DNA from 3 places in the Fundicoccus sp. Sow4_F4 genome. Region 1 is predicted to be linked to each of the others. Evidence: a T-box and tRNA genes for the amino acid it is inferred to sense, from the RefSeq annotation. Region 1 holds a T-box; the other regions hold tRNA genes.

Region 1 (2,274 bases):
AAGCAACAACACCTGGTAACGTAGAAAATGGAACGGTCACACCACCGACAACACCCTCTACATCTGGGGCTTATTCAGTTAAAGCTGGCGACAGTCTTTATGCCATTGCATCAAAACATGGGATGACATTAAGCCAACTTAGAGAATTAAATAATTTATCTGGTAGTTTAATTTATCCAGGTCAGTCATTGAAAGTAAGTGGAGCGACAACAACTCCGTCAACAGCTGCACTTGAGGTAAGTACACCAGAAACATCTGTTCCAACGACTCCATCAACACCTGAAACTAGCACGCCAGTTACAAGTTCAGGAACGTATACAGTTCAACGTGGAGACTCATTATACGCAATTGCAACTAAACATGGTATGTCATTAAGTCAGTTACAATCACTAAACGGCTTATCTGGATATTTAATTCATCCTGGTCAAGTATTGAGTGTATCTGGAACAGCTGCTGTACAAACACCAGTTGAAACTATAGTTGAAACTCAAGAAACTCCAGTAGCTACACCTGAAGTTGAAGTAACAACACCAGTTGAGACAGCACCGGTCGAAAGTGCACCAAGTGAAAATACATCTAGTGTAGGGACACATGTTGTTCAAGCAGGCGAAACACTATATGCTATCGCTCAAAAACATGGTGTAGATGTTCATAAACTAATCGCAATTAATGGCGGTAATAACATCTTAGTTGGACAAGTTATCAGCTTGAATTAAGGGAGTAAATTTGTTATATTAGTCATATAATAAATGACTTCGTTAGGAATAGTAAAATTAGAATCTGTTTAGAGAGCTTATGGTTGGTGAAAATAAGTCAGATATCTATCTTGAACTCGTCTAACTTGTTTCTTACTTGAAATTAATAGTAGAGTGAGACGTCTTACTGCGTTAAAGTACTAAGGTTATTGTTTATACAATAATAAATTTAGGTGGTACCGCGAAAAAATTCGCCCTATATTGTTTAGTTATGCTAAATGATATAGGGCTTTTGTTTTGAAAAAAATTAACTGGAGGCTTTTATAGTGACTTATCAACATCGAATAATAGAGAAAAAGTGGCAGGCTTATTGGGATGAAAATAAAACATTTAAAACTAAAGAAAGAGAAGGGAATCCAAAATTCTATGCTTTAGATATGTTCCCTTATCCATCTGGACAAGGATTACACGTTGGTCACCCAGAAGGCTACACTGCAACTGATGCAATTGCACGTATGAAGCGTGCTCAAGGTTATGATGTATTACATCCAATGGGATGGGATGCATTTGGTCTACCAGCAGAGCAATATGCTTTAGATACGGGTAATGCACCTGCAGAATTTACTGCGACAAACGTAGCAAACTTTAAGCGTCAAATTAAAGAGCTTGGTTTTAGCTATGATTGGGACCGAGAAATTAATACAACTGATCCAGAATTTTACAAGTGGACTCAATGGATTTTCTCGAAAATGTATGAGAAAGGCTTAGCTTATGAAGAAGAAGTTGCTGTTAACTGGTGTCCGGCCTTAGGAACGGTTCTTTCGAATGAGGAAGTTGTAGATGGTGTAAGTGAACGTGGTGGACATCCGGTTTATCGTCGTCCGATGCGTCAGTGGGTCCTAAGAATTACAGCTTATGCGGAACGACTATTAGACGATTTGGAAGATTTAGATTGGCCAGAAAGTCTAAAAGCCATGCAAAGAAATTGGATTGGTAAATCAGAAGGTGCTTTAGTTAACTTCCAAATTATTGGGCACGATGCATCGGTTCAATCTTATACAACGCGTCCAGATACCTTATTTGGTGCAAGCTATGTTGTATTAGCACCAGAACATGAACTTGTAAAAGAAGTGACAACAGCCCAGCAGCAAGAAGCAGTTGAAGCATATGTTAAATCCGTTGCAACAAAAAGTGAGCTTGAGAGAACATCGTTAAACAAAGAGAAGTCTGGTGTATTTACTGGAGGATATGTAGAACATCCAATTACTGGCGAAGCATTGCCAATTTGGATTGCGGACTATGTTCTTTCATCTTATGGAACAGGTGCAGTAATGGCAGTGCCTGCTCATGATGAACGTGATTTTGAATTTGCAACATCCCATGAATTACCAATCATCAAAGTGATTGAAGGAGAAACCGAAGGTTCTGGTGCATATACTGGAGACGGTAATCATTTTAATTCAGATTTCATCAATGGTATGAATAATGATGATGCAATCGCAAAAATGATTGAATGGTTAACAGACAATAATAAAGGTGAACATCAAGTAAACTATCGTTTACGCGATTGGTTGTTCTC
Region 2 (2,274 bases), on a different contig from region 1:
GCAAATCGTTACTTTTTCCGCGTATATTTCTTAACCGCTGGCGCAATCACGTCTCCTAACAATTCAACATTTTTCATCAATTGCTGATGCGACACCCCGCCAAAATCCATTTGCGCAATGTAACGTTGGTGATTAAACTGCTCGTGTTGATATAAAATCTTCTCAATGATTTGTTGTGGACTACCGATATTCTGTACACTACGGACATCTGCCCCTTGCGCAAAGGCCTGCTTATGCATGCCTCTACCATTGGTCAGTTTCATCCCTTCGTTTAGATGTGGGTAGACCTCACGCATCGCTGTTTGCGAATCTTCTGCGGCATAAAACCAGCCCGCAATCGACACTGGAAAATCTTCGACTGAATAATTGTTGTGAACTAAAGCTTGACGGTAAGCATCAACAGATACCTTAAAAGAGGAAGCTGGCCCACCTAAGGTGGCTAAAAACATTGGAACCCCTTGTAAACCTGCCCGAACCGCACTTGCTGGTGAACCACCAACCGCCCGCCAAATCGGTAAACTACCATTTTTAGGACGTGGTAAGACGTGGGCATCGACTAAAGGGGCACGGTGTTTACCTTCCCAGTTAATTACCTCATGTTGATTAATCTGTAAGAGCAGATCAAATTTTTCTTCAAATAATTCTTCGTAATCTCGCAAATCATAGCCGAGCAATTCAAACAAACCGACCCTCGACGCACGACCAGCCACAATTTCGGCTCGCCCATCTGAAATTAAATCTAGCGTCGCAAAATCCTCGTACACACGGACCGGATCAGAGGTACTAATAATTGTTGAAGTACTAGCGATTTTTATCGTCTTTGTCGCTTGAGCAATCGCCGCCAGCACGACCGAATGGGCCTGCGTGGTAAAGTATTCTTGATGACTTTCACCTACACTAAAGAAATCCAAGCCTGCTTGCTCCGTCAATTGAGCCAGCTCGATGATTTCCTTTAATCTGGCTTGGGCGCTAGGTCGTTGGCCCGTATGAGGATTGGGTAGATGATCACCCAATGTATAAATCCCCAGCTCCATGCCCTTGCTCTCATCAATTCTATATGTTTCCATCCCCATTTTTGCTACCTTCTTTCTTTTCATGTCTTTATGACTCCTGAACATTATAACATACACTTGAACATAAACTTCAGATTTCAAGCAGCAGTGGCTAGGCCTTTAAACCTTGATTATTTTTTTAGTGCAAAAAAACACACCCCATCTCTTACGAGACTGAGTGTGTTAGCAATGCCGAGGGCCGGAATCGAACCGGCACGGTGATCACTCACCGCAGGATTTTAAGTCCTGTGCGTCTGCCAGTTCCGCCACCCCGGCAAAAGAACTGTGCTCAACTATTCTAGCTTGTGACGTAGCAATAGTCAATACTCATGTCGACTTCTTTTTATAAATCTGAGGCAAGCAAGCTATACTGAAATAGATCTATCAATTTCCCTTGATTATCAAAGGCGCTTTGGCGGATTCGGCCTTCATATTGCATGCCGCATTTTTCCATGACAAGACCTGAATTAGGATTTTCAACACTATGATGACCCACTAAACGATTGATTTCTAGTTCTTCGAAAGCAAATTTAATCAGTCGTTCGAAAGCTTCACTCATAAAGCCTTGGCGCCACCAGGCTTTTCCTAAGGCGTAGCCAATTTCCATGGCCTCAAGTCGCTCATCATTAATACCTAAAGCGATCGAACCAATCGGGTGGTCTGGATCTGATTTTAAACAGATAGCCCATGAGTAAGTCGTGGTTTCGTCATAGCCCTTGACCCATATTTGAAGTATTTCTGCGGTCACGTCTTGAGAGGCATGACTTGGCCAAGTTAAGTAGCGGGTGACTTCATCATCGCTTGCCCAATTATGATACATGGCTTTGGCATCTGCCAGAGTAAAACGTCTTAAAATTAAGCGGTCTGATTCTAGTTCTTTGGTTCCTAAATGCTTCATCGGCGTCACCCTTCTTGTTTTTATTTAGCCAATAATATACCAGTTTGTGAAGCAGAAAGCAAACGAATTGTCAGATTGCGCTCTTGATACTCTGGTAGAGTCTGGCACAGAAAACTCCCTAACTCAGGGTCAGGGAGAGGGGGATTTTTTAGTTTAATAAGGCAACTCAGAGTTAGTCATTGTTTGAAAACGAACGACGGCTAGACCTTAAGGGGCTTAACCGGCGTCATCCCCGACTTCATAGATGGGTTCAGTGATTTTGCTAGTTCTTTTTCTTGACTTGATAGAGTTTGCCACTATCTGTAATCGCATAGAGCGCGCCAT
Region 3 (2,274 bases), 870 kb from region 1:
GTATTGCGCGTCGTTTACAGGATCCTTTAGCTGAGTTAATTAAAATCGATCCTAAATCGATGGGAGTCGGTCAATACCAACATGACGTGGCTCAGAATATGTTAACTGATCAGTTAGATTTCGTGGTAAACATCACGGTGAATCAGGTTGGTGTGGACATTAACACAGCCAGCGTCCCTTTATTACAACACGTTTCTGGTTTAACGACGACAACAGCTAAAAACATTATTGCTTTGCGTGATGAAATAGGACGCTTTGACAACCGTACGCAAATTAAAGATGTCAAACGTTTAGGACCTAAAACTTATGAGCAAGCGGTTGGTTTCTTACGTATTCTTGATGGGAAGAATCCATTAGACCAAACAAGTATTCACCCTGAAACTTATAAAGATGCTAAGAAGATTCTGAAGATGGCTGAAGTTGACTTATCAGAGTTGGGTACAGACGATGCGAATAAGAAATTAAAGACAATCGACGTTAAAACTTTAGCCCTTGATTCTGATTTAGGTGTGGAATCATTACAAGATATCATCGATGGCTTAATGAATCCTAGCGCAGATATTCGTGATGGCCAGGATGCACCTATCTTACGTGAAGACGTGTTAACGATGGATGATTTACATGAAGGTCTACAGTTACAAGGGGTGGTTCGTAACGTAGTAGACTTTGGTGCTTTCGTGGATATCGGCGTAAAAGAAGACGGCTTAATTCACATTTCTAAGTTATCTAGAAAATTCATTAAGCATCCTTCCGAAGCAGTTTCAGTTGGAGATATTGTTGAAGTAGAAGTGATTTCTGTTGATAAGGCGAAAAGTCGTATCGGTTTGAAACGTTTATTCCCTAAAATAAATAACTAATTCAGTATACTAGTGGTCATGATTTTTCAAGATCCACTAGTATTTTTTTTGGATTGTGAGGTGCAATCTGATAAGCAATGCGGTAAAATAGATTCAACTTAAATTCTGTGCTTTGAAAAGAGGAGAATTTTATGAAAACATCTGATATTGAACAAAAGTATGCCGTCTCGAGAGAGGCCTTGCGCTACTATATCGAACGTGGCTTGTTGAATCCTACCTGCATTAATGATTCCTTCGAATGGGAAGAAAAAGATGAAGTGACTTTGCAAAGCGTGTTGCAACTGAGAACAATGGGCTTAACTATCGACAGTATTGTTGAACTCAAACAGGATCATCAGGATAGTGTGGGGTTAAAAACAAAATTGCTGCGCCGGGTGGAAAAAGTCAAACAAGAGATTGAAGCAATCGATTCAGAACAAAGAGAACTGGCTTATCGCAAGCAGATATTAGAGACTGCCTTACATCAACTGAGTCAGCAAATTCGTTTATATGAAGAAAGTGATTGACAAAATAGGTCAGGATGCCCTACAATAATATTGTTGTTGAAAATTGCGGTCGTGGCGGAATGGCAGACGCGCCAGCTTGAGGGGCTGGTGTCCTAAAGGATGTGTGGGTTCAAATCCCATCGACCGCATATCATAACTACTAATCTAAACGTCCATGAAGATAAAGTTCTTCATGGGCGTTTTTTATTTCATTAGGAGTGATTGAACTAGTTGATAGGTCTCAAACTGAAGCCAACTATTCTTATTATTGAGCCAGGGGGCGACTCTTGGTTCAGAAAACGTAGTGCGTTTCGCGACGATGTAAGCTAAGTGATGACTAACTGTTTCATGTCTCTAGCAAACTTTATAATCGAATAAGACTGTATCGAGTATTCCCAAACCTAGAAATTTAACCCCTTATAGTGAAATGTGGCATACTAAAATCACCTTCTAATTGCTGTACATCCACCCACAAGAAGAAATTAGAGCATATTTTTAGAACTTACTCATAGTTTATCTTAAGGAGTAAATTAAGTGATTAGGCTTCAAATAAACGGCAAATATAGTTGGTTTTTAAAGAGTGATGAGTGTTTATTTTGACCGATTTACTTTTTGGGATAATATGGCGTGAGAATTTGTTTAAATATGCCTATTTAGAGGCTTATTTCTTGTTTTATACGTTCAGTTTTAAGTATATTTAATGTAAAGATACTTAGAGAAAGTGAATGAGAGAGGGTGGAAGGATGCTGAAACGTTCAATTATATTTATATTAATGTTGTGTTTTATTGGCTTGCCAAGAATATCAGGGCAAACTTTACCAAATGTGCTGATGGAGAATTATGAAGGAAAGGCAATCCCTCATACGTCGAGTGGGCTAACTAATCGATTGATTACTCAGGTGATGACGGAGTTTGATATAGAAGGCTCTAAG

What was found. A T-box is a leader RNA that pairs with one kind of tRNA and senses whether it is charged. The one in region 1 lies ahead of leuS (leucine--tRNA ligase), so its partner is inferred to be a tRNA-Leu.
Region 2: it has a tRNA-Leu gene. The T-box ahead of leuS (leucine--tRNA ligase) is inferred to sense a tRNA for this amino acid. The anticodon was not compared.
Region 3: it has a tRNA-Leu gene. The T-box ahead of leuS (leucine--tRNA ligase) is inferred to sense a tRNA for this amino acid. The anticodon was not compared.

What each region holds. Positions count from the first base shown of each region.
Region 1 covers NZ_JBQKLQ010000001.1:904,421-906,694, reverse strand. The annotation lists gene ACTQ5J_RS04070 (LysM peptidoglycan-binding domain-containing protein) at 1-716, shown strand, start outside; T-box leader at 752-957, shown strand; gene leuS (leucine--tRNA ligase) at 1,022-2,274, shown strand, end outside.
Region 2 covers NZ_JBQKLQ010000003.1:185,629-187,902, forward strand. The annotation lists gene ACTQ5J_RS06430 (LLM class flavin-dependent oxidoreductase) at 9-1,073, opposite strand; tRNA gene ACTQ5J_RS06435 (tRNA-Leu) at 1,243-1,328, opposite strand; gene ACTQ5J_RS06440 (GNAT family N-acetyltransferase) at 1,396-1,950, opposite strand; gene ACTQ5J_RS06445 (PQQ-dependent sugar dehydrogenase) at 2,213-2,274, opposite strand, start outside.
Region 3 covers NZ_JBQKLQ010000001.1:39,185-41,458, forward strand. The annotation lists gene ACTQ5J_RS00225 (Tex family protein) at 1-857, shown strand, start outside; gene ACTQ5J_RS00230 (MerR family transcriptional regulator) at 989-1,363, shown strand; tRNA gene ACTQ5J_RS00235 (tRNA-Leu) at 1,409-1,491, shown strand; gene ACTQ5J_RS00240 (hypothetical protein) at 2,086-2,274, shown strand, end outside.